DNA from 3 places in the Aeromonas popoffii genome. Region 2 is predicted to be linked to each of the others. Evidence: predicted binding sites of a transcription regulator. Region 2 holds the regulator's gene; each other region holds the start of a gene.
The links. The regulator sigma-54, encoded in region 2, starts transcription at its own class of promoters, with help from an activator protein. The targets are predictions, from matches to a motif close to TGGCACNGTTTTNGCTT.
Positions count from the first base shown of each region.

Region 1: flgA (flagellar basal body P-ring formation chaperone FlgA) is a predicted target of sigma-54. The motif match lies at 7,075-7,091, and genes of this name have one in related genera.
Region 3: flhA (flagellar biosynthesis protein FlhA) is a predicted target of sigma-54. The motif match lies at 1,692-1,708, and genes of this name have one in related genera.

Region 1 covers NZ_CP149129.1:2,956,022-2,965,755, forward strand. The annotation lists gene flgH (flagellar basal body L-ring protein FlgH) at 1-562, opposite strand, end outside; gene flgG (flagellar basal-body rod protein FlgG) at 623-1,411, opposite strand; gene flgF (flagellar basal-body rod protein FlgF) at 1,426-2,172, opposite strand; gene flgE (flagellar hook protein FlgE) at 2,318-3,649, opposite strand; gene WJM78_RS13425 (flagellar hook assembly protein FlgD) at 3,660-4,403, opposite strand; gene flgC (flagellar basal body rod protein FlgC) at 4,420-4,839, opposite strand; gene flgB (flagellar basal body rod protein FlgB) at 4,839-5,237, opposite strand; gene WJM78_RS13440 (CheR family methyltransferase) at 5,300-6,124, opposite strand; gene WJM78_RS13445 (chemotaxis protein CheV) at 6,143-7,054, opposite strand; gene flgA (flagellar basal body P-ring formation chaperone FlgA) at 7,277-7,882, shown strand; gene flgM (flagellar biosynthesis anti-sigma factor FlgM) at 7,970-8,293, shown strand; gene WJM78_RS13460 (flagella synthesis protein FlgN) at 8,290-8,706, shown strand; gene yfcE (phosphodiesterase) at 8,772-9,314, opposite strand; gene WJM78_RS13470 (peptide ABC transporter substrate-binding protein) at 9,325-9,734, opposite strand, start outside.
Region 2 covers NZ_CP149129.1:4,073,762-4,083,495, reverse strand. The annotation lists gene mlaE (lipid asymmetry maintenance ABC transporter permease subunit MlaE) at 1-69, opposite strand, end outside; gene mlaF (phospholipid ABC transporter ATP-binding protein MlaF) at 69-869, opposite strand; gene WJM78_RS18895 (KpsF/GutQ family sugar-phosphate isomerase) at 1,077-2,072, shown strand; gene kdsC (3-deoxy-manno-octulosonate-8-phosphatase KdsC) at 2,072-2,626, shown strand; gene lptC (LPS export ABC transporter periplasmic protein LptC) at 2,623-3,183, shown strand; gene lptA (lipopolysaccharide transport periplasmic protein LptA) at 3,170-3,697, shown strand; gene lptB (LPS export ABC transporter ATP-binding protein) at 3,701-4,426, shown strand; gene WJM78_RS18870 (RNA polymerase factor sigma-54) at 4,492-5,931, shown strand; gene hpf (ribosome hibernation promoting factor) at 5,953-6,240, shown strand; gene ptsN (PTS IIA-like nitrogen regulatory protein PtsN) at 6,243-6,689, shown strand; gene rapZ (RNase adapter RapZ) at 6,732-7,598, shown strand; gene npr (PTS phosphocarrier protein NPr) at 7,619-7,891, shown strand; gene WJM78_RS18845 (BglG family transcription antiterminator) at 7,910-9,734, opposite strand, start outside.
Region 3 covers NZ_CP149129.1:3,179,551-3,189,284, reverse strand. The annotation lists gene fliR (flagellar biosynthetic protein FliR) at 1-420, shown strand, start outside; gene flhB (flagellar biosynthesis protein FlhB) at 507-1,637, shown strand; gene flhA (flagellar biosynthesis protein FlhA) at 1,745-3,847, shown strand; gene flhF (flagellar biosynthesis protein FlhF) at 3,864-5,282, shown strand; gene WJM78_RS14475 (MinD/ParA family protein) at 5,284-6,159, shown strand; gene WJM78_RS14470 (RNA polymerase sigma factor FliA) at 6,152-6,871, shown strand; gene cheY (chemotaxis response regulator CheY) at 6,983-7,366, shown strand; gene WJM78_RS14460 (protein phosphatase CheZ) at 7,379-8,119, shown strand; gene WJM78_RS14455 (chemotaxis protein CheA) at 8,131-9,734, shown strand, end outside.

The sequences.
Region 1 (9,734 bases), 1.1 Mb from region 2:
GTGACGACACGCTGTTCTCGGCCGTCACATCTTCGGGGCGGATCATGCCGGTGATCCGGATATATTCGTTGCCATTGTTGAGCATGATCCACTTCTCGCCACGCACGAGCAGGTTGCCATTGGGCAACACCTTGGCCACGCTGACCGAGATATTGCCCTGCAGGCTGTTGCTCTGATCCGCCTTGGCCTGCCCCTTGAAAGCGCTGTTCTGGCCCAGAGATGCCGACAGATCATAAGCGCCAGCCGTGACCGGGACACCGCCCAGGATGACAGGCTCCATGTTCAGCTTATTGTCCTTGCCGCTCTGGGTATTGGCCTTCTTGGAGGCCGAGGTCGACTCGGCCAGCTCTATGGTGATGATGTCACCCACCCTGTGCGCCTTGATGTCCGAATAGATGCTGTTGGCCTGATCCGGTTGAAAAATGGCACCGGTCGGCCTGACGGAGACAGACTCCGATTCCCCGTATACAGGGGAAAACTCGGGGTCATCCGGCTTGGCTGTGTTGAGGGTACTGCTGCAGCCACCCAGCGCCACCAGCCCCAGCATCCATATGGTTTTCATCATGCACCTCCTACCGATGTGCGCGAGACCAAACATGAGTTCATGGTGTCCACCACCCACTTACGTACGCTGGATCAGGAAGGACATCATGCCGTCCACCGCCGAGAGAACCTTGGAGTTCATCTCGTAGACCCGCTGGGCCTGGATCAGGTTGACCAGCTCTTCGGTCACGTTGACGTTGGACGTTTCCAGCATGCCCTGCTTGATGACGCCGAGCCCGTCCGCTCCGGCAGTTCCTTGAATGGGAGCACCACTGGACTGGGTCTCGACAAACATGTTTTCACCCATGGGTTGCAGGCCGGAGGCGTTGACGAAGTCAGAGGTGTTGATCTGGCCCACCACCTGGGATGCGCCATCCCCCTTGAGCTTGACGGATACCTGACCATCCTCTCCCACTGTCACACTCTCGCTGTTCTCGGGGATCTGGATTTCGGGTTGCAGCGGGTAGCCATTGCCCGGGGTGACGATAGTCCCTTCATCATTGAGGGTGAACTGACCGTTGCGGGTATAGGCGGCGCTGCCATCGGGCAACTGGATTTCGAAGTAGCCGCGGCCGCTGATCATCAGGTCCAGCGAGTTGTCCGTGGTCTGTACGTTGCCCTGGCTATGGTTTTTCTGGGTGGCAACAACCTTGGCACCGGCACCCAGCATCAAGCCGGAAGGGAGCTCGGTATCCGCCGACGAACGGCCACCCGGTTGGTTGATATTTTGGTAAAGCAGATCCTCGAAGATGGCCCGTGACTTTTTGAAGCCCACGGTGCTGGCGTTCGCCAGGTTGTTCGAGGTGACCGCAATGTTGGTCTGCTGTGCATCCAAGCCTGTCTTGCTGATCCAGAGTGCAGGGTTCATTTAAAACTCCTTGATTAGCTGATACGCAGCAGCTGGGTTTGAGCTTCGTCGTTCTCTTCCGCGGTCTTCATTATTTTGACCTGGGTTTCGAACTGACGTTGCAACCGGATAAGGTTGGTCATCTCATCGACCACGTTGACGTTGCTGCCCTCGAGCGAGCCGGCGATGAGGCCGACATTGGCCGAGGCGGCTTCATTCTGGCCATCCTTGCGACGAAATAAACCATCCTGCCCCTTCTCCACCGCATCGGCGGCAGGCTTTACCAACTTGATACGCTGGAAATCTTCGGGCAAGTTGGCCGCGGCACCTTCGGGACGACCGCTAATGGTGCCATCCCGATTGATCTCGATCTTTTCCATCGGTAACTGCAGCACGATAGGCTGGCCATCATCGTCCACGACATTGAGACCGGTAGAGGTCTGCAGGTTGCCGGTCGCACTCAGCTGCAAGTTGCCCATCCGGGTATAGGCTTCACCCCCATTGGGATCCTGCACCGCGATCCAGCCCTGACCGTCAACGGCCACGTCAAGATCCCGCCCCGTGGTCATCAGCATGCCATGCTGCAGGTTCTGACCCGGCCGCTCCGTCATGGCGAACACCCGGGATGGCAGCCCTTCGCCAAACGCCTGCATGCTGCGCGCCTGCTCGAAGTCAGACTTGAAGCCGATAGTGTTGGCATTGGCCAGGTTGTTGCCACGCACAGCCAGGCTGTGCATGTTCTCCTTGGCCCCGGACATGGCGATGTAAAGCAGGTGATCCATGGGATCCTCCGTCAAACTGATGACTCTGGAGAGATAACTGCAATTTGAGTGCCAACACCGGTTCATGAATACAAGGGGGGAGATAAAACAGGAGGGAAACGCTCGAAAAAAGGGCGCCGAGGCGCCCTTGTCATCATGAAGTCACTTAACGGATCTGCAGTATGGTCTGCTGCAATGAACTGTTCACTTCCAGCGAGCGGGAGTTGGCCTGGAAGTTACGCTGGGCCGTGATGAGGTTCACCAGCTGGGTGGTCAAGTCCACGTTGGATTGCTCCACCGCTGAAGACTTGATACTGCCCAAGGTACCCGAATTAGGCGTGCCGGGCAGCGCATCACCGGAAAGCAGAGACTGGCGCCAGGAGGTATCGCCGACCTGAGTCAGTCCTTGCGAGTTGGCAAACTTTGCCAGCGCAACCATGGCGACTTTTAACGTCGTCGCATTGCTGTAGGTGGCAGAAACAACACCGTCCGGCGTAATCTCCACCTTGGTCAGATGACCAACAGTAGCGCCATCCTGGGTCAGTTTAGTAACATCGAAAGGGGAGTTGAATTGGGTAACGGTACCGAGACGAATTTCCATTGATTGATCGGGATCCGCACCGTTGGTAATAATCCCGGCCCCCGGGGGCCCTCCTAACACTTCGGTTTTGATCGGAGCAACCGGGGTGGTCGTATCCAATTTGCCACCGTTGGTAAACACCATCTTAATGCCAGTGGGAATGGTACCTCCGGGGCTTACCCCACCCGTAATGTTGATAGGCTTGTCACCCTCATATGCGAACATGCTCCAGGTGCCCGGGTTTAGTGGCTGCCCCTGATTAGCCGGGTCCTCATGGCGAACAAAATATTTGGTGATCACATGGGGGGCGCCGAGCGAATCATAGATCGTCACGGATGTTGAGTTTGCAAAGGTTGTTGAGTCCGTGGGTTTAAAATCGGCGGGGTTTGTTGGCTTGGTTTTCGCTTCAATGCTCAAGTTAAAACTTGCTTCCACCAGCGAGGTCATTTTAGGCTGACCCGCCCGATCCGGTATTTGAATTGGCTTGGTGGCGTTGATGCTGACCGCCTTGGGCGTACCATCCGCGTTAATTTCATAGCCTTGCAGATAGTGGCCCTGATTGTTGACCATATAGCTGTTTTCATTGAGCTTGAAGGCCCCAGCCCGAGTATAGGTACGGTCAAGATTGGTCAGGCCGTCAGAGGTGACGAAAAAACCATTGCCCTGGATCGCCAGGTCCAGGGCGTTGTTGGTAAATTGCAACGCCCCCTGATGAAACTGCTGCGCCACCGCCCCCGTTGCCACCCCGTTGCCGACCTGTGTTTTGGCATTGACAAAAATCGAGTTGGCGTACACATCCGCAAACTCGGCACGGGACTCTTTAAAGCCCATGGTATTGACGTTTGCAACGTTGTTGGCGGTAACGTTCAGATCTTTTTGTGCCGCGTTGACACCGCTCAAGGCATTGTTAAATGACATATCCAGCTCCTTAGATCGATGCTGTAGGCTTGGTCGTTGGTGGTGTGGTCTGGTTGGAATTGGTACCGGCAATCTCCAGGATATCCCCCAGAGAAATGGCCCCAAGTCCTTTCAATTTAACCAGGGTGGGAGAGGTGCCATTACCCAGGGTGACGCTTTCTACTCGCCCATAGGTCAAGGCCGAAATGCTCTCTGATATGCCGGCCACAGTGCCGGTTGCTTTAATCTGGTACTTGCCCTCTTTGACGGGCTTACCGTCCTGGTCGGTCCCATCCCAGCTGAAGGACACGTTACCCTTATGTTCTCCCTCAAGGGAGAAGGACTTGATAACCTGCCCTTTTTCATCTTCAACTGTGATTTTCACGTTCGACATTGTCTTGTCGCCGACAGCGACCACCCCGGAAATCTCGCCATCTTTTTCCAGATAGCCGGTATTGGAGGGGATCAGTACATTCTGCCCCACCAGAGCAGAGGCCTGCAGCGCCTGGCTGGAGGTCATCAAGGTATTCAGATTGCCCATCTGGGTCGACAGACTCGATATCCCTTCCGAGGTCGACATCGATGTCATCTGGGACAGCATCTGGGCATTGTCCACCGGCTTGAACGGATCCTGATAAGAGAGCTGCATGGTCAGCAGCTTCAGAAACGACGCCTGATCCAGCTCTTTCTTTGGCGTTGTCGCATTGTTGGTACTAGAGGTTGGGCCGCCTGCATTACTAGAGGGGTTCCAATAAAGATTATTTATGTCAGACATAATAAAGGCCCTCTATTTACCCTTTGCCAAGCTGAAGCGTCTGCTGCAGCATCTTCTTGGCAGAATCGGCAACCTGCACATTGGTCTGATAACTGCGTGAGGCGTTGATCATGTCTGCCATCTCTTCCACCATGTTGACGTTGGGCTTGAAAATAAAGCCATCCTTGTCAGCCATGGGGTGGCCCGGGTTGTACTCCTTGAGCAAGGGCGCCTCGCTCTCGACAATCCCCTTCACCTCGACCCCGACGGATGCCTGCTTGTCTGACATGGCCCGATCCAGCTGAGCGGCAAAAATTGGCCGCCTGGCATGGTAAGTATTTTCCACACTGGAGCTGACGCTGTCGGCGTTGGCCATGTTGCTGGCCACCGTGTTGAGTCGAACAGACTGTGCACTCATGGCCGAGCCTGCAATGTCAAAGACCTTGAACAAACTCATTACTGTTCTCCTTTCAGCGCCTTCAGCAGGCCACTGATCTTGCTATTCATAAACTCAAGGGAGGTCTGGTACTCAAGGCTGTTACGCAAAAACTCGCTGCGCTCCTGCTGCACATCTACCGTGTTGCCATCACCGGTGTCGGGCTGCAGGGGATTGCGGTACTGCGTCAGGCCTGGGGCATCCGACTGCAAGGCGAAGTGCTTCTCACTGGTCGTCGCCAGGCCGAACCCCTGCCGATGCTGGGCCCCTTCCAGTGCCTGTGAGAAGTTGATATCCCTGGCCTTGAAACCCGGGGTATCCGCATTGGCAATGTTGCTGGACAACACCTCTGCACGCTTGGAGCGAACGCTCAGCGCGTATTGATGAATACCAAATGCCTTGTCGAATGAAATTGCCATAGCACACCTCCTGCTTGATAAATTATTAGCAAGAGGCGTGCCAAAGGGGATTTAGGCGGGGATTATTTGACTTTGTAGATGATACCGGGATTGCAGCGGACCATTTCGAACTTGTCGGTCAGACCGGCCAGTGACTCGGAAGCCCCCAGCATCAGATAACCACCGGGATTGAGACTGCCGGCGAACTGGTTGAGGATCTTGGACTTCACTTCCGGTGCAAAATAGATGAGTACGTTGCGGCAGAAGATGATGTCGAACTTGCCGAGCAGGCTGTAGCTCTCCAGCAGATTCAGTGGCCGGAAGGTGGTCAATTTTCTGACACGCTCCACCACCCGCATCTTGTTGTCACCATAAGGTTCGAAGAACAGCTTCTTGCGCTCCGGCGACAGGCCTCGGGCCAGCGCCAGGCTGTCGTACACCCCTTCCTTGCACTGGTTTAGCATAGTGCTGGAAATATCTGTGCCCACGATCTGCACGCCACCGGGCAAGGTACCCGGCTTCTTGACCTGCTGCTCCAATGCCGTCATGGCGATGGAATAGGGCTCCTGACCGGATGAGGACGCGGCCGACCAGATTTTGATCGGACGGCCGCTCTTGCCAAGCTCAGGAAAAATCTTGTCCGTCAGCAACTGAAATGGATAAGTATCCCGAAACCACAGGGTTTCGTTGGTAGTCATGGCATCAACCACTGCCATTTTCAGGTCGCGCTCACGCACACTCATCGCTCGCGTAACCAGATCAGACAAACTCTCAATACCAAACTGAGTCATCAAGGGCGAAAGCCGACTCTTGACCAGATACTGTTTGTTGTCACCCAGCACGATCCCGCTCTGTACTGCCAGAAAGTTGCTGAATTGTTTGTATAAGTCGTCCGAAAGTGTCTTCATGCAGTTTGTTCTTCTTGATTAGAGTGCGCCTTGTACGGCCTTGGCCAATTCATCCGGCTGGAATTTGGCAATGAAATTGTTCGCACCGACTTTCTGCACCATGGCCTGATTGAACACCCCACTGAGGGATGTGTGCAGAATAACATGTAAGTCCTTGAGATTGGGATTGTTGCGGATCTCGGCGGTAAAAGTATAACCGTCCATTTCCGGCATCTCGATGTCCGAGATCACCAGGGCAATTTGATCCTTGATGGGGCCATTCTTGGCCATCTCCAGCAACATGTTGAGCGCCTCGCGCCCATCCTTGGCCAGCACGCACTGTACACCGATAGCCTCGAGGGCCCGCTGGACCTGTTTGCGAGCAACAGAAGAGTCATCTGCCACCAGCACGGGACGACCATGGGTATTGTGCTCGATACTGGCATCCACCAGCTCGGCACTCACCTCGGTCGACACCGGAGATATCTCGTTGAGGATACGTTCAACGTCCAGGATCTCCACCAGCTCGCCATCTACCTCGGTGACCGCCGTCATGTAGTTGATGCGACCAGCCCCTTTTGGGGGGGGCAGAATGGATTCCCAGTTCATGTTGATGATGCGCTCGACCGAGTGCACCAAAAAGCCCTGCACGGAACGGTTGTACTCGGAAATGATGATAAAGCACTTGCTCAGATCCTCGATGGGACGCTTGCCCACCGCCATGCTGAGATCGATCACCGAAATGGTCTGGCCACGGATATGGGCAACCCCGCGAATGCAGGAGTTCAACTTGGGCATGACGGTCAATAAGGGACATTGCAACACTTCACGCACTTTGAATACGTTGATGCCAAATCTTTGACGTCCATTGAGACGAAACAACAACAACTCCAACCTGTTTTGTCCCACCAGCTGGGTACGTTGGTTGACCGAGTCCAGAATACTGGCCATAAACACTCCCTAAAAACGCTTGGCACTAATCATGCATGCGTGTTGGCTTACGTCAGACTATCAATGTCACTACAAACGAATTCTGAAGCAAGCATAGTTAAATGTGGTGATACGCGTGAACAACTTATCGGCCTGCGAGCGAAAATGATTAGTAGACTTTTCCTCATCTTACTGCTGTTTTGCGGCATATCTCACACCACGGCTTCCGAGGTGACCAGCTATCTGCAAGAAATGGCGCAAGAGTTTGTGCTAGGCCAGCTCGATATTCCGCTCGACGCCCAGGCGCAGGTGCTAGCAGCCTCCATCGATGACCGTCTGCCTCTGAGCCGCTGCGAAGAGCATCTGACCATCAGTTTTCCCGCCAGGATGGAGGTGCGTCGCAACACCACTGTCTACCTCAAATGCGAGGAGGATAAACCTTGGGATCTCTATCTGCCGGTTCGGGTCAGCATACAAAAGCCCTATGTGACCGTCTCAGCGCCGGTGGCCAAGGGCGACATCCTCAGCGAAAGCATGCTGACACTAGCCTATCAGGATCAGACGCTGATCCGGGGTGACTATCTCAGCGATCCGACCCCCCTGATAGGCGTGCGTAGCAAGCGGGAGCTCAAACCGGGTCAGCCCATACGGCTCACCCAGGTCTGCGTGGTGTGCAAAGGCGATCAAGTCACACTCAGTGCAGAAAATAGCAGCATGCAAATCAAAACCATGGCCCGAGCCTTGCAAGATGGTAGCTTCGGAGACATGATCAAACTCGTCAATATTCGTTCAGGAAAAACGGTGCAGGGAAAAGTCAGCGCAGTCGGTACCGTGGTGGTCACTTTCTGAATGTTTTAGGCCACTTTTTTCTAAAGTTCTGACGACCGTCACCGATAAACAGGTAAGCGAACAGCAAAGCAGACGAAGGTAAATAACATGGCTATCAACAATATCAATAACCTAGCGAACAATCGGTTGCAAAACACCGGTAGCAGCCTGGGTGCCAATACCAAACCAGCGACCTCATCCCCCGACAACCGTGCGGCTACCGTCAGGACCGACTCCGTCTCCTTGACCAATGAGGCGCAGCAATTGCAACAGGTGCAGAAAAACCTCAACTCAGCCTCTACTACCGGCAATGAAAGCCGGGTCGAGAGCTTGAAGAAAGCCGTGGCCAATGGTGAATATCAGGTCAACAGTGAAGCTGTGGCCAAGAAGATGTTCAGCTTTGAATCCAATCTGGACAAGCTGCTGGGATGATGGATTTACCTTCGCTGCTGCATACCCAAGACGAATACCTCTCCCAGATGCAAGGTTTGCTGGGGGAGGAATTTAACCTGCTCAAACAGCACCAGGCACTGGCGCTGCCTGAGCTGGCAGAGCGCAAGCAGAAACTGCTTGCCGATATTGAAGTGCTGGATCAGACCCTGGCCCAGCTGCCCGATCTGCAACAACAGCTGAACGCTTTTCCCGAGAAGATGCATCTCCTGCGTGAAAAACTCGATGCCTGCCAGGAACAAAATGACCTCAATGGCCGCCTGCTCGAACTCAGCATCGTATCCAACCGACGCCTGGCAAGCTTCCTGAGCAAGTTGCGTGATCGCAACTCCCTGACCTATGACGCCAAGGGCAATACCCGCTCAGGTACTCGCTCATTCGGCATAAAGGCCTGACTTCTCTCTTCTCACTTTCAGTTTCCCCTTACAGCCGTCCCTAATCTGCACCCTCGCCACACACCTTACAAGTTCAGACGCAGCAAGGCCTCGCTATCCGCACAGGCATGGATGCCCAATACACCGTCTTCATAGCGGCCATAGGTTGCCGCCAGCTCTGCACGTGGAAAACAGATGGATCCCGGATTCATCAGCACCAGCTCCCCTTCTCGCTGCAACACGGGCATATGGGTATGACCGCTGATAAACAAGCTGCCTGCCGGCAGCGGCACCGCCTCCGGGCGATAGAGATGACCATGGCTGACAAACCAGCGTCGGCCATCCACCAGCAACTGGTTGTAGGGGGCCATCATGGGGAAATCCAGCAGCATCTGATCCACTTCCGAGTCGCAATTACCACGCACCGCCATGATTTGCGGCGCCAGCTGATTAAGCCGCTCGGCCACAGCCGCGGGGGCATAACCCGGCGGTACCGGATTGCGCGGGCCGTGGTTGAGCACGTCGCCGAGCAACAGATAGTGATCAGGCTGCCAGGTGGAAAGCTGGTCAAGCACCAGCTCCAGGGCACTCAGGCTGCCGTGCAGGTCCGACATAATGGCAATCTTCATCGCTCGTTCCTCACGGCTGACTGAAATAGAGATCCTTGGTGGCGATCGCCCCCTTGAGATTCTGAACGGGCAAGCCACGCAGGGTGGGATCCACCAACCGCATCTGGTTGTAGTGATAGATGGGAATGGCGGGCATCTCATCCATCAGCAACTGTTCGGCCTGTTGGTAGAGCCCGACCCTGACGTTACCATTCAGGGTATCCGAGGCCTGCTGCAACAAGCCGTCAAAGGCCGGATTGCAGTAGCCACTCTCGTTCTGGGGATCTTGGCAACGGAAGCTGTTGAGCATGGATGAAGGCTCCACGTAATCCCCGAACAGGAAGGAGCGAGCCAGCATGAAGTCCCCGCTGTCTTTGGCCACCTGATAGGCGTTCCACTCCATGTTATTGAGCACGACTTCCACCCCCAGCGGCTTCCACA
Region 2 (9,734 bases):
CGCGCGGCCGATGGAGCTGATGACACGCACTCCGACCCGGCCCAGCTTGCTTACTTGGCTTATCAACATCACAGATCCTGTAGCAGGTCGCCTGCCGGAAAATGGAACGGAACAGGACCGTCGGGCAATCCTTGCAGGAACTGCTCGACTTCGGGATTGTGCTCCTCGCGCAACTGATCCGGCGTGCCGTGTGCCACCACCTTGCGGTTGGCGATGATATAGGCGTAGTCGGCTATGCTCAGCACCTCTTTCACGTCGTGGGTGACGATGACGGAGGTGATGCCAAGGGCATCGTTCAGTTCCTTTATCAGTTTGACCAGCACCGCCATTGTGATGGGGTCCTGGCCGACGAACGGCTCGTCATACATGATGAGGTCCGGGTCCAGCGCGATGGAGCGTGCCAGCGCTGCGCGGCGGGCCATGCCGCCGGAGAGTTCGGACGGCATCAGTTTCGCTGCGCCACGCAGACCGACTGCCTGCAACTTCATCATGACGATGGTGTGGATCAGCTCCTCCGGCAGGCCGGAGTGCTCCCGCAGCGGGAAGGCCACGTTGTCGTAGACCGTCATGCCGGTAAACAGGGCGCCGCTCTGAAACAGCATGCTCATCCGCTTGCGCACCTCGTACAGGCGGGAGCGGGAGAGGGTGGGAATATCTTCCCCGTCAAACAGGATATGACCGGACTCAGGTTTGAGCTGGCCGCCGATCAGCCGCAGCAAGGTGGTCTTACCTATGCCGCTGGGGCCCATGACCGCAGTGACCTTGCCACGGGGAATGGTCAGGTTGATCCCGTCGTATAACAGCCGATCTCCGTGACTGAAGGTCAGGTCGGAGATGGTGATCAGGTCATTGTTCAAACAATTGTCCATCCGGTGTAAATGAAGAGCGAATTTTATGGGCTAGTCTAGGTCTAAGCAACAGCAAGGAACAACTATTGAACAGCCTGGCTTCCCAAAAGCGCGACAGTTTTTTGTAACCAATTGTGCTTCTTTTAGGACCGAGAAGTATCCGATTCGCTTATCTCGACAGACTTTTTTATAATCCCGCAGCAAATTTCGGCCCGGAGCTGTGCCTTTATGTCTGTAAAGCCTGAAAAAGTGTCTGAACTGTTCGATTTTCGTCGCAGCGCCCGTACCGTGCTGGACATTGAAAAACAAGCGATTGATGGACTCTATCAGTACCTGAATGATGCCTTCGATCAGGCATGCAACCTGGTGCTGCGCTGCAGTGGCAAGATAGTGGTCACCGGCATGGGCAAGTCAGGTCATGTCGGGAGCAAGATTGCCGCCACCCTGGCCAGCACCGGTACCCCCGCCTTCTTCCTTCACCCTGGCGAAGCCAGTCATGGGGATCTGGGGATGATTTCGAGCGGGGATCTTATCATCGCCATTTCCAACTCGGGCGAGAGTGACGAGATCCTGGCCCTGCTGCCGGTGCTCAAGCGCCGTGGCATCCAGTTGATCTGCATGACAGGCAACCCCGCCTCCACCATGGCCAAGGAAGCGAACGTGCACCTGTGCGTGCGGGTCGAGAAGGAAGCGTGCCCGCTCGGGTTGGCGCCCACCTCCAGCACCACGGCAACGCTGGTGATGGGGGACGCACTGGCGGTTGCCCTGCTGGAAGCCCGCGGTTTCACTGCTGATGACTTCGCCCTTTCTCACCCGGGCGGGTCGCTGGGCAAGCGGCTGCTGCTGCGGGTCGGTGACCTGATGCACCGCGGCGAGCTGTTGCCCCGGGTGGGGATAGATGCCACCATCAGCCAAGCGCTGCTGGAAGTGAGCCGCAAGGGGTTGGGGATGACGGCGATCGTCGACGCAGCTGGCCAGCTGGCTGGACTCTTTACCGATGGTGACCTGCGCCGCATTCTGGATCTGCAAGTGGATATCCATCACACCCCGATCGCCAAGGTGATGACGACCAACTGTGTTACCGTAGGACCCGAGATGATGGCGGCAGAAGCTGTCAAACTGATGGAAACCAGGAAAATCAACGGATTACTGGTGGTGGATGAGGACAAGCGCCTGCTGGGTGCCTTCAACATGCACGACCTGCTGAAAGCCGGAGTAATTTGATGCAAAACGTACCGACCCTCTATGGTCCGGTGACGCGCAGCCAGTATGACAGGGCGGCGCAGATCCGCCTGCTGGTGTGTGATGTGGATGGTGTTCTCTCCAATGGCCTCATCTACATGGGCAATGATGGCGAAGAGCTGAAGACCTTCTGTACCCGCGATGGTGCGGGCATACGGGCGCTGCTAAATGCCGGGATCGAGATCGCCATCATCACGGGGCGCAACTCCCGCATCGTCAGCGATCGGATGAAGAGCCTGGGTGTGCAGCATCTGGTGCAGGGGGCGGATCAGAAGCTGCCCCACTTCGAAGCACTGCTGGCCAGGCTGGGACTGACGCCGGAACAGGCCGCCTATATGGGGGATGACACCATAGATCTGCCGGTGATGCAGGCCTGTGGCCTCGGCATCGCTGTGGCCGATGCCCATCCACTGGTGCTGAGTCGTGCCGATATGGTAACCCGTCTTGGCGGTGGCATGGGTGCTGTGCGCGAGGTGTGCGACCTCATACTGCAGGCGCAAGAGCTGGGTGACTATCAGCCAGAGGCCTCGGTATGAGCAGACAGACGCTGCTGTTCGCCCTGCTGTTTTTGGTGGCGCTGGCCGCCTGGCAGCTCGGCGATATCGAGTTGGTGCCGGAGCCGCCCACCGAGGTTGAGAACTATCAGCCGGACTTCACCGCCAAGAATCTGGCCACCACCCGCTTTGACGCCGATGGGCGGCGCACCGAGCGGCTGGAGTCCGAGTATGCGGAGTATTACCAGATCCTCGAACAGGCCACCTTCAACAAGCCGGTGGTCTACATGTTTGACAAGCAGGGTGAGGCCGAGTGGAAAGTCACGGCCGATACCGGCGTACTCAACACAGATGACAATGTGATCCTGCGGGACAAGGTGCATCTGGACGGTCTGCTGCCCACCTCCTTCATCTCCACGCTGGATACCCCCTATCTGGAGCTGGATCTGGTGACCCAGAACGTGAGAAGCAATCAAAAAGTCAGCATAGTAGGTAAGGATTTCCAGACCGAGGGCGTTGGCCTGAAGGGTCATCTGGAACGTCAATATTTTGAATTACTGGATCAGAGCCATGCCATCTATTTCAATGAAAAACGTTAATCTGGCCCTCGCGGCCCTGCTGTTGTGCGGCACAGTGAGTGCCAAAGAGTCCGACTTTGCCGAGAAAGTCTACGTTGATGCTGTCAAGCAGGTGGCCGAGATGCAGGACAACCGCTTCACCTTTGAGCAGAATGTGACTATCAATCAGGGCACCATCCAGATCAAGGCTGACAAGGTGGTAGTGACCCGTTCCGGCGAGAAAGGGGCCGAGGTGATGACCGCCTACGGCAAACCTGCCACCTTCTTCCAGATCCTGGATAACGGCAAGCCGGTCAACGCCCACGGCAACAGCATTCACTACGAGGTGAAGAACCGGCTGGTGACCATCACCGGCAACGCTCAACTCAAGCAGGAAGATAGCGTGGTGAAAGGTGAGCTGATCCGCTACGACATCAACAAGCAGAAGATGATTGCTGAAAGCAAAGGTGGGCAGCAGCAAGTCAGGACTGAGTTCCTGCCAGCTCAGGTAGAGAATTTCGACAAGCCAGCCGATCAGAAGAAGCAGGGAAAATAAGCCATGGCAGTGTTGAAAGCAGTCGGCCTGCAAAAAAGTTACAAGCGCCGCATGGTGGTCAGCGATGTGAGCCTGGAAGTGGGTACCGGCCAGATTGTCGGGTTGCTGGGTCCGAATGGAGCTGGAAAGACCACCTCCTTCTATATGATAGTGGGGCTGGTGCAGAGCGATGCCGGTCTCATCACCATAGACGATCAGGATATCAGCCTGCAGCCCATGCATATCCGTGCCCGTAACGGCATCGGCTATCTGCCGCAGGAGGCCTCCATCTTCCGCCGCCTGTCGGTGTTCGACAACCTGATGGGGGTCATGCAGACCCGTAAGGGGCTGAGCCGTGAAGAGCGGGAAGACAATGTCGAACAGCTGCTGGAAGAGTTCAATATCACCCACATTCGCGACAACCTGGGTCAGAGTCTGTCCGGGGGGGAGCGTCGTCGGGTCGAAATCGCCCGAGCGCTGGCGGCCGAGCCGCGTTTTATCCTGCTGGATGAACCGTTTGCCGGGGTCGACCCCATTTCTGTGATAGACATCAAGAAGATCATCCAGCATCTGAAAGATAGAGGCCTGGGCGTCTTGATCACCGACCACAACGTCAGAGAGACTTTGGATGTATGCGAGAAGGCGTATATCGTCAGCCACGGCAAGATGATTGCCGAAGGTGCTCCGGCCGAGATACTGGCAGATGAACAGGTCAAACGCGTCTATTTGGGCGATCAATTCAGTCTATAGTAAGGGGGCATCTCTTCATTTCCTTTGACGACTGTCTCGCTGAACATAAGGATATCCCGACGTAGATGAAGCCGACATTACAGTTGCGTCTCGGTCAGTCCCTGACTATGACGCCGCAATTACAACAAGCGATTCGTCTGCTCCAGCTCTCCACTCTGGAACTCCAGCAGGAAATTCAGCAAGCGCTCGATAACAACCCCTTGCTGGAGCAAGAGGAGAATGACGTGCAGGAGACCAGCCAGGAAGAGCCAATCGATGCCAGTCAGCTCGACTCCAGCGATGCCATGGCCCAGGATCAGATGCCGGATGAGTTGCCGGTGGACACCACCTGGGAAGATGTCTACTCGGCCGGCACAGCCCAGAGCGCAGGCCCCATCCACGATGGGGAAGACAGCGTCTATCAGGGTGAAACCACCGAGAACCTGCAGGACTATCTACTGTGGCAGATGCGGCTCACGCCGTTTAGCGATCTGGATGCCGCCATTGCCCTCGCCATCATAGATGCCATCGACGATTCCGGTTATCTGACCGTCTCCCTCGAAGATATACAGGCGGCGGTGAGCAGCGAGGATGTCGAGGTGGAACTCGACGAGGTTGAGGCCGTGCTCAAGCGGGTGCAGCATTTCGATCCAGTCGGTATCGCCGCTCGCTCGGTGCAGGAATGTCTGTTGATCCAGCTTGGTCAATATGCCCCCGAACTGCCCTGGCTCAATGAGGCCAAGGAGGTGCTCAACGAGCACATGGACTTGCTCGGCAATCGTGATTATCGGACCCTGGCACGCAAGACCAAGCTCAAGGAGTGCGATCTCAAGGAGGTGCTGGATCTGATTCAGCAGCTGGAGCCCAGACCGGGCAATGGCATCATACAGAGCGACTCCCAGTACGTGATCCCGGATGTGACTGTGGTCAAGAAGGGGCCCAAATGGGTGGTAGAGCTCAATCCCGATTCTGCTCCACGCATCCGGGTCAATGAGACCTATGCCGCGATGGCGCGCCAGGCGCGCACCAGCCAGGACACCCAGTTCATCCGCTCCCATCTGCAAGAGGCCAAGTGGTTTATCAAGAGTCTGGAGAGTCGCAATGACACCCTGCTCAAGGTGGCCAGCTGTATTGTCGAGCAGCAACAGGGCTTTTTCGAGTATGGGGAAGAAGCCATGAAACCCATGGTGCTCAACGACATCGCCGAAGCGGTGGAGATGCATGAGTCTACCATTTCCCGGGTAACGACCCAGAAATACATGCATACGCCCCGTGGCATCTTCGAACTGAAGTTTTTTTTCTCCAGTCATGTGAACACCGAAGGAGGAGGAGAGTGCTCATCGACCGCAATTCGTGCGCTGATCAAGAAGTTGGTGACGGCAGAGAATCCCGCCAAGCCACTAAGTGATAGCAAGATCGCGGATTTGCTGGCCGAACAGGGTATTATGGTGGCGAGACGCACGATCGCAAAGTACCGTGAATCCTTGTTGATCCCGCCATCCAATCAGCGCAAACGCCTGGTTTAGGCAAAACAAAAGGATGATGTTATGCAAATTAACCTGACCGGACACCATGTCGAGATCACCGAAGCTCTGCGTGATTATGTGAATAACAAATTTGCCAAACTCGAGCGTCACTTTGACCACATCAACAATGTTCATGTGGTGTTGAGCGTAGAAAAACTGAACCAGATCGCCGAAGCCAAGCTGCATGTCAGCGGTGGCGAGGTGTTCGCCAATTCACAGCATGCCGACATGTATGCTGCGATTGATACCCTGCTGGACAAGCTGGATCGGCAGATCATCAAGCACAAAGATAAGTTAAATAAAAAATAACTATGCAACTTGAACACATACTGAGTCGGGACTGCACCAAAAGTGCGGTCCCTTGTACCAGCAAGAAACGCGCCCTTGAGATCATCAGTGAATTAGCCGCTGAGCGCCTGGGGACCTCTCGTCAGGCGTTATTCGAGTGCCTGCTGGCCAGAGAAAAGATGGGCAGTACCGGTATCGGTGCCGGTATCGCTATTCCCCACGGCCGGATCGGTGATGAGTTTCCGCCTACCGCCATCCTGATGACCTTCGCAGAGCCTATCCCCTTCGACTCCATCGACAATCAACCGGTTGACCTGCTCTTTGCCCTGCTGGTGCCGGAAAGCGAGTGCAAGCAGCACCTCAAGACCCTTTCCCTGATGGCATCCAAACTGGGTGACAAGGCGGTTTGCCGCCAGTTGCGCCAGGCAACCAGCGATGAAGATCTCTATCAGATCATGACCTCGGCCTGATATGCAGGCCCCCGTCATGACCCCAAGCGGTGAGGGAACAAGATGCAATTAATAGTGGTAAGTGGGCGCTCAGGCTCGGGCAAGACAGTTGCCCTGCGTGTGCTGGAGGATCTCGGTTATTACTGCGTGGATAACCTGCCGGTCAACCTGCTGCCCCAGTTGATCGTGTCGGTTGAGAGCCAGTATGACAAGTTGGCGGTCAGCATAGACGTGCGCAACCTGCCGGTGAGTCCGGACAAGCTGGAAACCCTGTTGGCTCAAGTGCGCAACGAGGGCCGGGTCGAATTTTCCAGCTTCTTCTTCGATGCGGAAAACTCCACCTTGCTCAAACGCTACGGCGAGAGCCGCCGGTTGCATCCTCTGTCGCGTAAACAGCTGTCGCTGGATGAGGCGATCCGGGAAGAGACCCACCTGCTGGCACCGCTCTCCTCGACCGCCGATCTGCGCATCGACACCACCAACCTCAGCATTCACGACCTGAGCGAGCTCATCAAGACCCGGGTGCTCGGCAAGAAAGAGAACGAACTGGTGCTGGTGTTCGAGTCGTTCGGCTTCAAGTACGGCATCCCCAAGGACGCCGACTTCGTGTTTGATGCCCGCTTTCTGCCCAATCCGCACTGGATCCCCGAGCTCAAGCCCTTTACCGGCAAGGATGAGCCTGTGGCCCGCTACCTCTCCAGCCAGCCGGACGTGATGCAATTCATTTTGCAGATTGAGAATATGCTGGCGACTTGGCTGCCGCATCTGGAGCGCAACAATCGCAGCTATGTGACTGTAGGGATAGGTTGTACCGGTGGCCAGCACAGGTCCGTGTTCATCGCCGAACAGCTGGTCAGCGCATTCCGGCTGCTTGGCAAGAACGTCCAGATCCGCCACCGCACCCTCGACAAGAGTGCGCCGCATTATTGATGGAGCAATAGGGAGATCAGATGACCGTCTCAGCCTCTGTGGAGGTCAAAAACAAACTGGGCATTCATGCCAGACCGGCCATGATGCTGTTCGAGCTGGTGCAGGGCTTCGATGCCCACGTGCTGCTGCGCAACGAGGATGGCATAGAGGCCGATGCGGATAGTGTGATCGGCCTGCTGATGCTGGATTCAGCTCAGGGCAAGCAGGTGGAAGTGCAGGTGGAGGGCCCCGAAGAGGTGGAGGCGCTAGCTGCCGTGGTGGCGCTCTTCACCTCCGGCTTTAACGAGGAGTGAATCACTCCCCGCTCCGCTTCAGGAGCCGGTGCGTGCCAGCCCCTTGAAGCTGGCAAAATCCCGACAAGTCAGCAAATTCTTGCTGGCTTTTTCGTTCATCAGCGCCAGAAACAGGTCGTAGAGCGCCATCGCCTCTTCGTAGTCTGCTTTGCTGATGGCCAGCACGAAGATGAGGGTGGCTGTCTCGCCATTGCCCCAGTCGATTCCCTGTGGTGCCAGCACGGTATAGACCAGGGTGCGGCGCGCCAGCAGGCCGAGGGAGTGGGGCAGGGCTATGCCTTCCCCCAGCAGGGTGGAGACGATGCGTTCCCGCTCGTGCAACGAGCTTCTGAATCCGCTCTCCACCCGATCTTCTACCTCCAGCTGATCGCAGACCCGCGCAAACAACTGGCTCTGGCTGAGTGGCTCATGCACCACCATGAAGTGATCGGCATCGAAGTATTTGTCGAGCAGGTAGGGGCGGGTGCGGTCGATCAGTACCAGCTTGCCGAGCTGCTCCAGCTGATACTGGGTCGGGAAGGGGGCGACTTGCACCACGGGCACGTTCTTCTCGCTCACCTTGACCGTGCTGATGACAAAGTCCTGCTCGATCCGCGCCAATCCCTCGTAATCTCGCACTGACTCCAGTGTCGTCAGCTGAAGCTGGGGATATTCCCGCTTGATGCGCGCCTCCAGCACCCGGAAGGTGGCGTTGCCGGCGTCGCACAGCAGCAGCGCCTGGGGACGACGGGTATAACCGATGTCATAGTGGCGTTCCAACCCGACCCCGATATGGATCACCAGATAACCTATCTCGTGATGGGTCAGCCGGTAGGGGGTATGCCTGATCCACTCAGAGATGGCAGCAAGCGTGATGTCGTAGGCGAGGGGATAATACTGCTTGATGTGATCCGCCAGCGGATTGTGGCTGCCAATCTGGTATTTGACCCGCAGCAGCATGGCGCTGATATGGGTCTGCAGATCCGCGCGCAACTGCAGGTCGCCGCGCAGATCATAGGGGTAGTGCTGGTGGATATAGGCAAGCAGATGCTCGACCAGCTGCTCGCTCTCGGCGGCCATGGCCGGGCTGAGCCTGGGCGTGTCGGCGGTGAGGCGGGCCTGGATCTGGATGGCGAGGCAGGTGATCTCCTCCTCTCCCGGTGGTGTCAAGGTCGGCAGCTCGGCGTAGATGTCGCGTGCCACGGTGGCCATGGCCTGGGTGATGTCGTCACTGGCAAACTGGCGCAACTCGTGTCCTGCCGCCTGGCGCAACAGGGCGACGGCGCAGTAGATGGCGAGCTGCTGCAGGCTCTCGTCGGCGAGGCGTAGTTGGTGATGGCCGAGCTGGGCATGGATGTGATTGCCCACGACTTCCAGTGTCTTGCTGGGGCACAGGTTAGGCAGCAGGCTCTGCAACTGGTTGTTGTGGAGCAGCTCCTGATAGAGCAGCTGGGTGAGGCAGGCCCGGATCGCCGTCTCGCTCCCTTGGATGCGCATTCCCAGCCGTGGCTTGCTGTCGATGAGTAGCCCGAAATGGGCGAGCCGCTCCCGTACTTCCGCCATGTCCCCCTGCAGTGCTGCCCGGCTCAGATACCAGGTATCCGCCAGCTCATCCAGCTTGATCCCCTGTTCCGCCGTCAGCAGCAGGATCTGCAAATGCAGCACCCGCTCGCGACTGGTGCGCGGCAGGCAGCTCTCCTGTTCCTGGGCCGCCAGCAACTCGTCAAACAGCCCCTGATTGTAAATCTTGAGCTGGTAGCCACTGCCGCGCTGGTGGATCAGGTGGGCGCCGTGGGTGGCAATCAGCTCGTTGAGGGTCGCCACGTCGGTGCGCACTGTGCGGGTGGAGACATTGAGGCGGCGA
Region 3 (9,734 bases), 890 kb from region 2:
CAGTTCTACCTGATGCTGGCGACCCTGGTGTTTCTGGCGGTGGATGGTCACCTCATCATGCTGCGCATGGTGGTGCTGAGCTTTGATACCTTGCCGGTCTCAGATGTCGGGCTCACCCTGCCCGCCATCCGCAGTCTGGCCGGATTCCTGGGGGTTATGTACCAGGCCTCGCTGGTGATGGCGCTGTCGGCCATCATCGCACTGCTGCTCATCAACTTTGCGTTCGGCGTCATGACACGGGCAGCGCCACAGCTCAACATCTTCAGCATAGGTTTTGCGGTCAGCATGATGTCCGGACTGCTTATCCTGTGGCTCACCATCGGCGGCTTCCTCGGCCATTTTGACTCCATGTGGGAGCGGGTGCAGGAGACCAGTTGCGAGCTCATCAACGTCCAGTGCTTCGGTGGCCAGAGTGGCTGATTGCGTACAGCTGGGTAGAGAACAACTCGATTCCCTCCGGGGGCGAGCACAACTGAGCAAGCGCCAGCGTGTCGGAGGTCAGCAGCATGGCTGATACCGATCAGGAACGTACCGAACAACCCACGGGCAAACGACTGCAACAGGCCCGGGAAAAAGGGCAGATTGCACGCTCCAAGGAGTTGGGTACCGCCAGCGTGCTGTTGGCGGCTGTCTTTGGTCTCTTGATGATCAAGGAGAGTCTGGCCGGCGCCATGGTCAAGATCCTCACCATAGGTTTCACCCTCGATCGGGATCAGGCCTTCGATCCCAACGCCATGGGGGTCATGCTTCCCACCCTGTTGAGGGAGCTGATGTATCCGCTCGGCCTGCTGTTCATGCTGGTGGCCATCGCGGCTTTCGTCGGCAACACCCTGATGGGGGGCATGAATTTCTCCTCCGAAGCCATGCTGCCCAAGTGGAGCAAGCTGAGCCCGCTCAACGGCCTCAAGCGGATGTTCGGGGTGCAGTCTCTGGTTGAGCTTATCAAGTCCATCGCCAAGGTGGTGTTCATCACCCTGTTTGCCTGGTGGATGCTGTCGAGCCAGTTCAACCACCTGCTCAACCTCTCCCTGGAGGGGTATCCGGGCGGCATCATAGATGCGCTGGATCTGCTGCTGTGGATGCTGATCATCCTCTGTTGCGCCCTCATCCCCATCGTGGCCATAGACGTGCCGTTCCAGCAGTGGAATCACATGCGCCAGCTCAAGATGACCAAGCAGGAGATCAAGGACGAGTTCAAGGACAGCGAGGGCAAGCCCGAGGTGAAGGGGCGGATCCGCCGCTTGCAGATGGAGATGGCGATGCGCCGCATGATGGGAGATGTGCCCAAGGCGGATGTGGTCATCACCAACCCGACCCACTACTCGGTGGCACTCAAATATGACACCGACAAGCCGGGCGCCGCCCCCAAGGTAGTGGCCAAGGGTACTGACGAAATCGCGATGAAGATCAGGGAGATAGCAAGGGAATACGAGATCCCCACCATGCCCTCTCCCGGGCTCACCCGTGCCATCTTTCACTCCACCGAGATAGGTCACGAGATACCGGAAGGGTTGTTTGCCGCGGTGGCTCAGGTGCTGGCCTATGTGTATCAGCTCAAGAAGTTCCGCCGTGGTCGTGGCCGGCGCCCCAATCCGCTCGCCAACGAGCTGCCCATTCCGCCTGAATTCCGCAAATGACAAACTTCTGACACAGTCAAAATAAAATCATTTAAAATCAATGTATTGAATTGTTGGCTTGATGTTTGCTTTAATCTTGTACCAGCGGTTTGAGATTGAGAAAAACGATGAAATTCCAGGCTTCATTGGGCCGATTGAAAGAGCACAGGGGATTGCTGACCAAGGGGATGGGGACACCGCTGTTGGTGCTGGCGTCTCTGGGTATGGTTGTTCTGCCCATACCGCCGCTGATGCTGGATGTACTCTTTTCCTTCAATATTGCGCTTTCTATTGTGGTGCTGCTGGTCGCCGTTTATACCCGACGCCCCCTCGAATTTGCCGCCTTTCCAACCGTCTTGCTGCTTGCCACCTTGCTGCGTCTGGCGCTCAACGTGGCGTCAACCCGGGTGGTCTTGCTGGAAGGCCACAACGGGAGTGCGGCGGCCGGTCATGTGATCGAGGCATTTGGCAACGTGGTGATCGGCGGCAACTATGCCGTCGGCATCATCGTCTTTACGATCCTGATGATCATCAACTTCGTGGTGATTACCAAGGGGGCCGGGCGGATTGCCGAGGTGAGCGCCCGCTTTACCCTGGATGCCATGCCAGGCAAACAGATGGCCATAGATGCCGATTTGAACGCCGGCCTCATCAACCAGGAAGAGGCGAAGAAGCGTCGCCAGGACGTGACTCAGGAAGCTGACTTCTACGGCTCCATGGACGGTGCTTCCAAGTTTGTCAAAGGGGATGCCATCGCGGCCATCATGATCCTCTTTATCAACATCATCGGGGGCTTCATTATCGGCATGATGCAGCACCAGCTCACCTTCAGTGAATCGGCCGAAATCTATACCCTGCTGGCTATCGGTGACGGTCTGGTCGCGCAGATCCCCTCCCTGCTGCTCTCCATCGCGGCAGCCATTATAGTGACTCGGCAGAACACGGATCAGGATATGGGCACAGCGGTGTTGGGTCAGCTGTTTGACAATCCCAAGGCGCTGATCATCTCGGCTGGCATCCTGCTGATGATGGGGCTGGTACCCGGCATGCCGCACTTTGCCTTCCTGAGCTTGGGGGCCCTCTCGGCTGCCGGTGCCTGGTGGCTGCTGCGCCGCGAGAAGCGGGCCGCCGCCAAGGCTGCCAAGGGCCAACTGATGCCCGCCACGGCCGATCAACCCCATGAGCAGAAAGAGTTGAGCTGGGACGACGTGCTGCCGGTGGACATCATAGGGCTGGAGGTGGGCTATCAGCTTATCCCGCTGGTGGATCGCAATCAGGGCGGGGAACTGCTCAACCGGATCAAAGGGGTGCGCAAGAAACTCTCCCAGGAGCTCGGCTTTCTGGTGCCTGCCGTGCACATTCGCGACAATCTGGATCTCGCGCCCAACCAATATCGCATCACCTTGATGGGGGTCAGTACCGGCGAGGCCAATGTTTACCATGATAAGGAGATGGCCATCAATCCGGGTCAGGTGTTCGGCCAGATCCAGGGCATCGCCACCCATGATCCCGCCTTCGGGCTGGAGGCTGTGTGGGTCGCCAAGGAGCAAGTCTCCCAGGCCCAGACTCTCGGTTATACAGTGGTGGATACTGCCACCGTGGTCGCCACTCACCTGAGCCAGATCCTCTCCAACCATGCCGCCCTGCTGCTGGGTCATGACGAAGTGCAACAGCTGCTCGATATGATAGGGAAGCATCAGAACAAGCTGGTGGAAGGACTGGTTCCTGAAGTCATCAGCATGGGTAACCTGGTGAAGGTATTGCAGAACTTGCTCAATGAAGGCGTGCCAATCCGTGATATGCGCACTATCCTGCAGACCCTGGTGGAATACGCCCCGCGCAGTCAGGATCCCGAAGTGCTGACGGCCGCCTGCCGTATCGCCCTGCGTCGCCTGATCGTGCAAGAGATTGCCGGTCCGGACCCCGAGCTGCCGGTGATCACCTTGGCACCAGAATTGGAACGTATATTGCATCAATCCCTGCAGGCAGGGGGTGGTGATGGCGCTGGCATAGAGCCGGGCCTGGCAGAGCGGATGCAACGCTCGCTGGTGGAAGCCACTCAACGACAAGAACTGGAAGGCCAACCGGCCGTGCTTCTGACATCAGGGATACTGCGCAATACCCTGGCGAAATTTGTCAAGAATGCCATTCCTGGATTGCGCGTTCTGTCTTATCAGGAAGTGCCTGATGACAAGCAAATCCGCATCGTCAGTGCGGTAGGACAGAACTAGTTAGCGGAGATGACGGGTGAAGATTAAGCGGTTTTTTGCCAAGGACATGCGAACGGCTCTGGCCGAGGTCAAGGAGACTCTCGGGCCCGACGCCGTCATCATGTCCAACAAGAAGGTCACTGGTGGGGTAGAGATAGTCGCCGCTGTCGATTATCAATCCCAGGTCCTGGGGCCCACAGAAGCGCCGGTTCGCCGTCAGTTGAACGATGAGAGCGTCAATATCTCGTCTGCCGGACGGCAGATGACCCGTCCTGTGCCCAGCCAGGCCCAGGAGCAGAACGAACACTATGCCGATACCCTGGCTGCCCTGTTGGCGCGTCAACAGAAGTTGAACCCGGCCAATCCGGCCGGTCTCAAGGGGGCTGCACCCGTTGCCGCCGCGGGTTCAGCTCCCCGCACGCTGGCCGAACAGGGTCAGTGGGGGGCGGCTCCCGAGCCTGCCAAGCCCAAAGCCAGAGTGGCGACCCCAGGTCGTGCTCCCCAACCTGCGCCGCGAGAGCAGGAGATGGAAGGGATGCGCAAGGAGATGGCCAGCATTCGCAAGCTGCTTGAGCACCAGATCTCCGGACTGATGTGGCAGGAAGTGGAACGCCGTGAACCTATGCGGGCCCTGCTCATCAAGGAGCTCAAGAAAATAGGCTTTGACGATGCCTTTGCCGATCAGCTGGCGGGCCTTATCCCTGAGGATATGTCCATCCATCAGGCCATGGCGCAGCTGGCCGAGGTGTTGACAGCCCAGCTCAAGATCAGCGAAGACGATATTTTACGTCAGGGTGGGGCGGTTGCCCTGCTCGGACCGACCGGGGTGGGCAAGACCACCACCATTGCCAAACTGGCGGCGCGGTTTGCCATGAAGTATGGCGCCGAGCAGGTGGCGCTTATCACCACGGATAACTACCGGATCGGGGCCCACGAGCAATTGCAGACTTATGGTCGCATCATGGGGTGTCCGGTACGTCAGGTACGGGATGCCGAGGAGCTGGCCAATGCGCTCTATCAGTTCCGCCATCGCCGGTTGGTATTGATCGATACCGCCGGGGTGGGTCAGCGTGATATCCGTCTGACCGAGCAGCTCGATACACTGGTAAAGAATGCCAAGGTACGCATCCGCAGCTACCTGGTGATGTCCGCGACTTCCCAGCGTCGGGTGATGCAGGAGGCGGTGGACCACTTCCGGCGTATCCCATTAAGCGGCTGCATACTTACCAAGTTGGATGAGAGTCTGAATCTGGGCGAAGTGATTAACGTATGTATCCAGAATGCACTGCCCATCAGCTATATCACTGATGGACAAAGGGTTCCGGAAGATATTCAAGTTGCCAATGCGGCGCAGCTCGTCGGAGCTGCCATGGGCTCGCTGGAGCGGGAAACAGAAGAACCCTATTTCTGGGGTGCAGGCTTTGGCGAGGCCGAAGATTCGGAGTTTTATGAGTAACATGTATATGGATCAGGCGAGTGGTCTGCGCAAAATGCGTCAAAACAATCGAGTAAAAGTGATCGCCGTTTCCGGTGGCAAGGGTGGCGTGGGCAAGACCAACGTGACTCTGAACGTGGCAGGCGCCATGGCCGCACAAGGCAAACGGGTGATGGTACTGGACGCCGACCTTGGCCTTGCTAACGTTGACGTCATGCTGGGGTTGCGGGTACATCGCAATCTCTCCCATGTGCTGGCCGGTGAGTGCACCATAGACGACATCATAGTCGAGGGTCCCTACGGCATGATGATAGTGCCGGCCACATCAGGCACCCAGTCTATGGTCGAGCTCTCTGCGGTGCAGCATGCCGAACTCATCCGCGCCTTCAGTGAGATGAAGACCCAAGTTGACATACTGCTGGTGGATACAGCGGCGGGGATCTCCGACATGGTGCTGAGCTTCACCCGCGCCGCCCAGGACATCATGATAGTGGTGTGCGATGAGCCGACCTCCATCACGGATGCCTACGCGCTGATCAAGATCCTCTCCAAGGATCATGGCGTGTTTCGCTTCAAGGTGGTGGCCAACATGGTGCGCAGCCTGCGCGAAGGGCAGGAGCTCTACGCCAAGCTGACCCGGGTCACAGATCGCTTTCTGGATACCTCGCTGGAGCTGGTAGCGTGTGTACCTTACGACACCAACCTGCGCGCCGCCGTGCGCAAGCAGAAGCTGATTGTCGAAGCCTTCCCCAAGTCACCTGCGGCGCTGGCGTTTCGCGCCCTCGCCAACAAGGCGGCAAGCTGGCCCATTCCTAACCAACCCGGTGGTCATCTCGAATTTTTCCTGGAAAATTTGCTGCAAAGGCCGGTCATAGCACAGGAAGGTTCCCGTGAATAAAGCCCAAGCGTACTTGCGTCATCAGGATTCCTATGTGCTGGTCGAGCGTCATGCTCCGCTGGTGAAACGGATTGCCCAGCATTTGTTGGCTCGCCTGCCAAGCAGTGTCTTGCTGGATGACCTGATCCAGGCAGGTATGATTGGGCTGCTCGAAGCCTCCCGTAACTTTGACGGCAGCAAGGGCGCCAGTTTTGAAACCTACGCAGGGATCCGCATCCGTGGCTCCATGCTCGACGAGATCCGGCGGGGGGACTGGGTGCCACGTTCGGTGCACCGCAATAGCCGCGCCATCGCTGAAGCCATCGAAAATGTTGAACAAGCGCACGGTCGTGATGCCCGTGATACCGAGGTTGCTGCCCAGATGGGGGTCAGTCTCGGCGAGTATCACACCATGCTGCAGGATGTCTCCTGCGGCAAGATCATCGGTATCGAGGATCTGGGGGTCAGCGAAGATGTGATAGGTCATCCCGATGACGCAGCAGGCAACAATGGGTTTGACGAGCTGGCGGCCGAGCGTTTTCAGGGCGCGTTGGCCGAACACATAGGCCGTCTGCCGGAACGGGAAGCACTGGTCCTCTCCCTTTACTACGATGAAGAACTGAACTTGCGTGAAATAGGCGAGGTATTGAACGTTAGCGAGTCTCGTGTGAGCCAGATACATAGTCAGGCGATGCACAGATTACGCGCTCGTTTAAGAGATTGGCATGTATAAGTGTTTGTACTGGCTACACTGAAACAAAACTCTAAGGCATAATCCGCATAATAAAACCTGCGATCTGCATCATGTAAGTGAGCCGCTATAGCGGCTATTTAGGAGGGAATTTTGGACAAGAACATGAAAATCCTCATTGTTGACGATTTTTCAACGATGCGCCGGATTATCAAGAACTTGCTGCGTGACCTGGGATTTAACAATACCCACGAAGCAGATGATGGCAACACGGCCTTGCCAATGTTGAAAAATGGTGATTTTCAGTTTGTCGTCACCGACTGGAACATGCCCGGTATGCAAGGCATTGACTTGCTCAAGGCTATTCGTGTCGATGACAAGCTCAAGCATCTGCCGGTACTGATGGTGACCGCTGAAGCCAAGCGCGAACAGATCATTGAAGCCGCTCAGGCGGGCGTCAATGGCTACATAGTCAAGCCTTTCACCGCTGCAACGCTCAAAGAGAAACTCGACAAAATCTTTGAACGAATCGGCTAAGGAGCAGCATGGATGAAGGCCAAAACGAGTGCAATGATTTCGCTCGATCAGGCAAGGATGCTTGTTGCCCATCTGGAGCAAGGCGAATTTGAACAGGCCGATACTATCATCGCAGATGCATGTGCTCCCAATGCGGCAGCTCTGTTTGACAAAGTGGGTCAACTGACCCGACAACTGCACAGCTCCTTACAAGATTTCCGGCTGGATTCCCGGATCCCCGACCTGGCAACCCATGAAATTCCCGATGCCCGAGAACGTCTAAGCTACGTCATCGACATGACAGACAAGGCAGCCAACCGCACCATGGATGCGGTGGAAGCCAGTTTGCCGATTGCCGACCGGCTCAACGACAATATTCAGTTGGTTATGCCCAACTGGAATGCCCTGATGAACAGGGACATGAATGTCGGGCAATTTAAGTCTTTATGTCACCAACTGGATGATTTCATTAAGGCTTCTGAATCTGATGCCGATAAATTACGGCAACTGCTGACAGAGATCCTGATGGCGCAAGATTTTCAGGATTTGACCGGCCAGATGATCCGCAAGGTCATCAAGTTGGTGCAGGAAGTTGAAACTAAATTAATAGAAATGCTGACTATGTTTGGTGAGGCATCTGTTGAGCATTCATCTCGCAGCCTTCCTGTAAGCCGGATTGAAGCTGAAGGCCCCATCATGAACCCGGAGACTCGTTCCGATGTGGTCAATGGTCAGGATGATGTGGACGATCTGCTGTCTAGCCTGGGATTTTAATGGAGTGACGCATGGCCTTCGAAGTTGATGAAGACATACTGCAAGACTTTTTGGTCGAAGCATCCGAAATATTGGAACAGTTGTCCGAACAACTGGTCGACTTGGAAAAGCGACCCGATGACAAGAATCTGTTGAATGCCATATTTCGCGGCTTCCATACCGTCAAAGGCGGCGCCGGTTTTCTCTCTCTGGGTGAGTTGGTAGACGTGTGTCACGGTGCCGAAAACGTGTTCGATATCTTGCGCAATGGCAAGCGAACCGTCACGGCGGAATTGATGGATGTCATTTTGCAGGCGCTGGATGCCATCAATGTGATGTTTGCCCAGGTGCAAAATCGAGAACCGCCGAGCCCTGCTTCCGCTGAAATTTTGCATGACCTGCATGAGCTCTGCAAACCTGAAGGGCAGGAGCAGTTGTTGACTGCCTCGGCAGGCAATAGTGTGCCTGTAGAAACTGCGGCATCTGCTGACGAGGTGAGCGCGGCTCCTGAGCCTGAAGCGGTTGCCGAACCCGTGGCCGTCAATGGTGGCGGCTCCATTGATGAAATCTCAGCCGATGAGTTCGAGCGCTTGCTCGATGAACTCCACGGCGTCGGCGGAGCCCCGACGCCGGTTGCGAGCCCCGCGCTGACTGGTACGGGCGATATCACAGATGATGAGTTCGAAGCCTTGCTCGACCAGCTGCATGGTCAGGGTCAGCATAGCGGCGCGCCTGAGATCAACCCGTTGAAGTCGGTGCAAAAAGAGGTTGACGAGCTGATCGATGATGATGAATTCGAACGCCTGCTCGATGAATTACATGGTCGTGGCCAAGGGCCAAAAACCAGCATCACGCCCCCTGTTGCACCAACGGTCGCAGCGCTGGTGCCAGCCGCCGTCGCCAAGTCAACACCAGCCCCCAAACCAGCAGCAGCACCGGTTGCTGCCGCTAAACCGGCACCAGCCCCCGTCAAGCAAGCCGCTGCACCAGCAGAGAATGCGGTGCAAAGCGATACCACTGTGCGGGTGGATACCAAAACGCTAGACGTCATCATGAACATGGTGGGTGAACTGGTGCTGGTACGAAATCGTCTGGTGAGCCTTGGGATCGCCAGCAACGATGAGGACATGTCAAAAGCGGTTGCCAACCTGGATGTGGTAACGGCAGACCTGCAAGGCGCCGTGATGAAGACGCGCATGCAGCCTATCAAGAAAGTATTCGGTCGTTTCCCCCGGGTTGTGCGCGATTTGGCCCGTACCCTCAAGAAAGATATTGAGCTGGTGATGGTCGGGGAAGAAACCGATCTGGACAAAAACCTGGTCGAAGCCCTTGCCGATCCGCTTGTTCACCTGGTGCGTAACTCATGTGACCACGGGGTTGAGATGCCGGATGTACGGGAAAAAGCGGGCAAGCCACGGCAGGGCACCATTACCCTGAGCGCCTCCCAGCAGGGTGATCACATTCTGCTTTGCATCGAAGACGATGGCGCAGGCATGGATCCGGAAAAGCTCAAGTCCATCGCTATCAATCGTGGCGTTCTGGATGCAGACACTGCGGCCCGCATGAGCGACAGCGATGCCTATAACCTGATTTTTGCTCCCGGTTTCTCGACCAAGTCTGAGATTTCCGATATTTC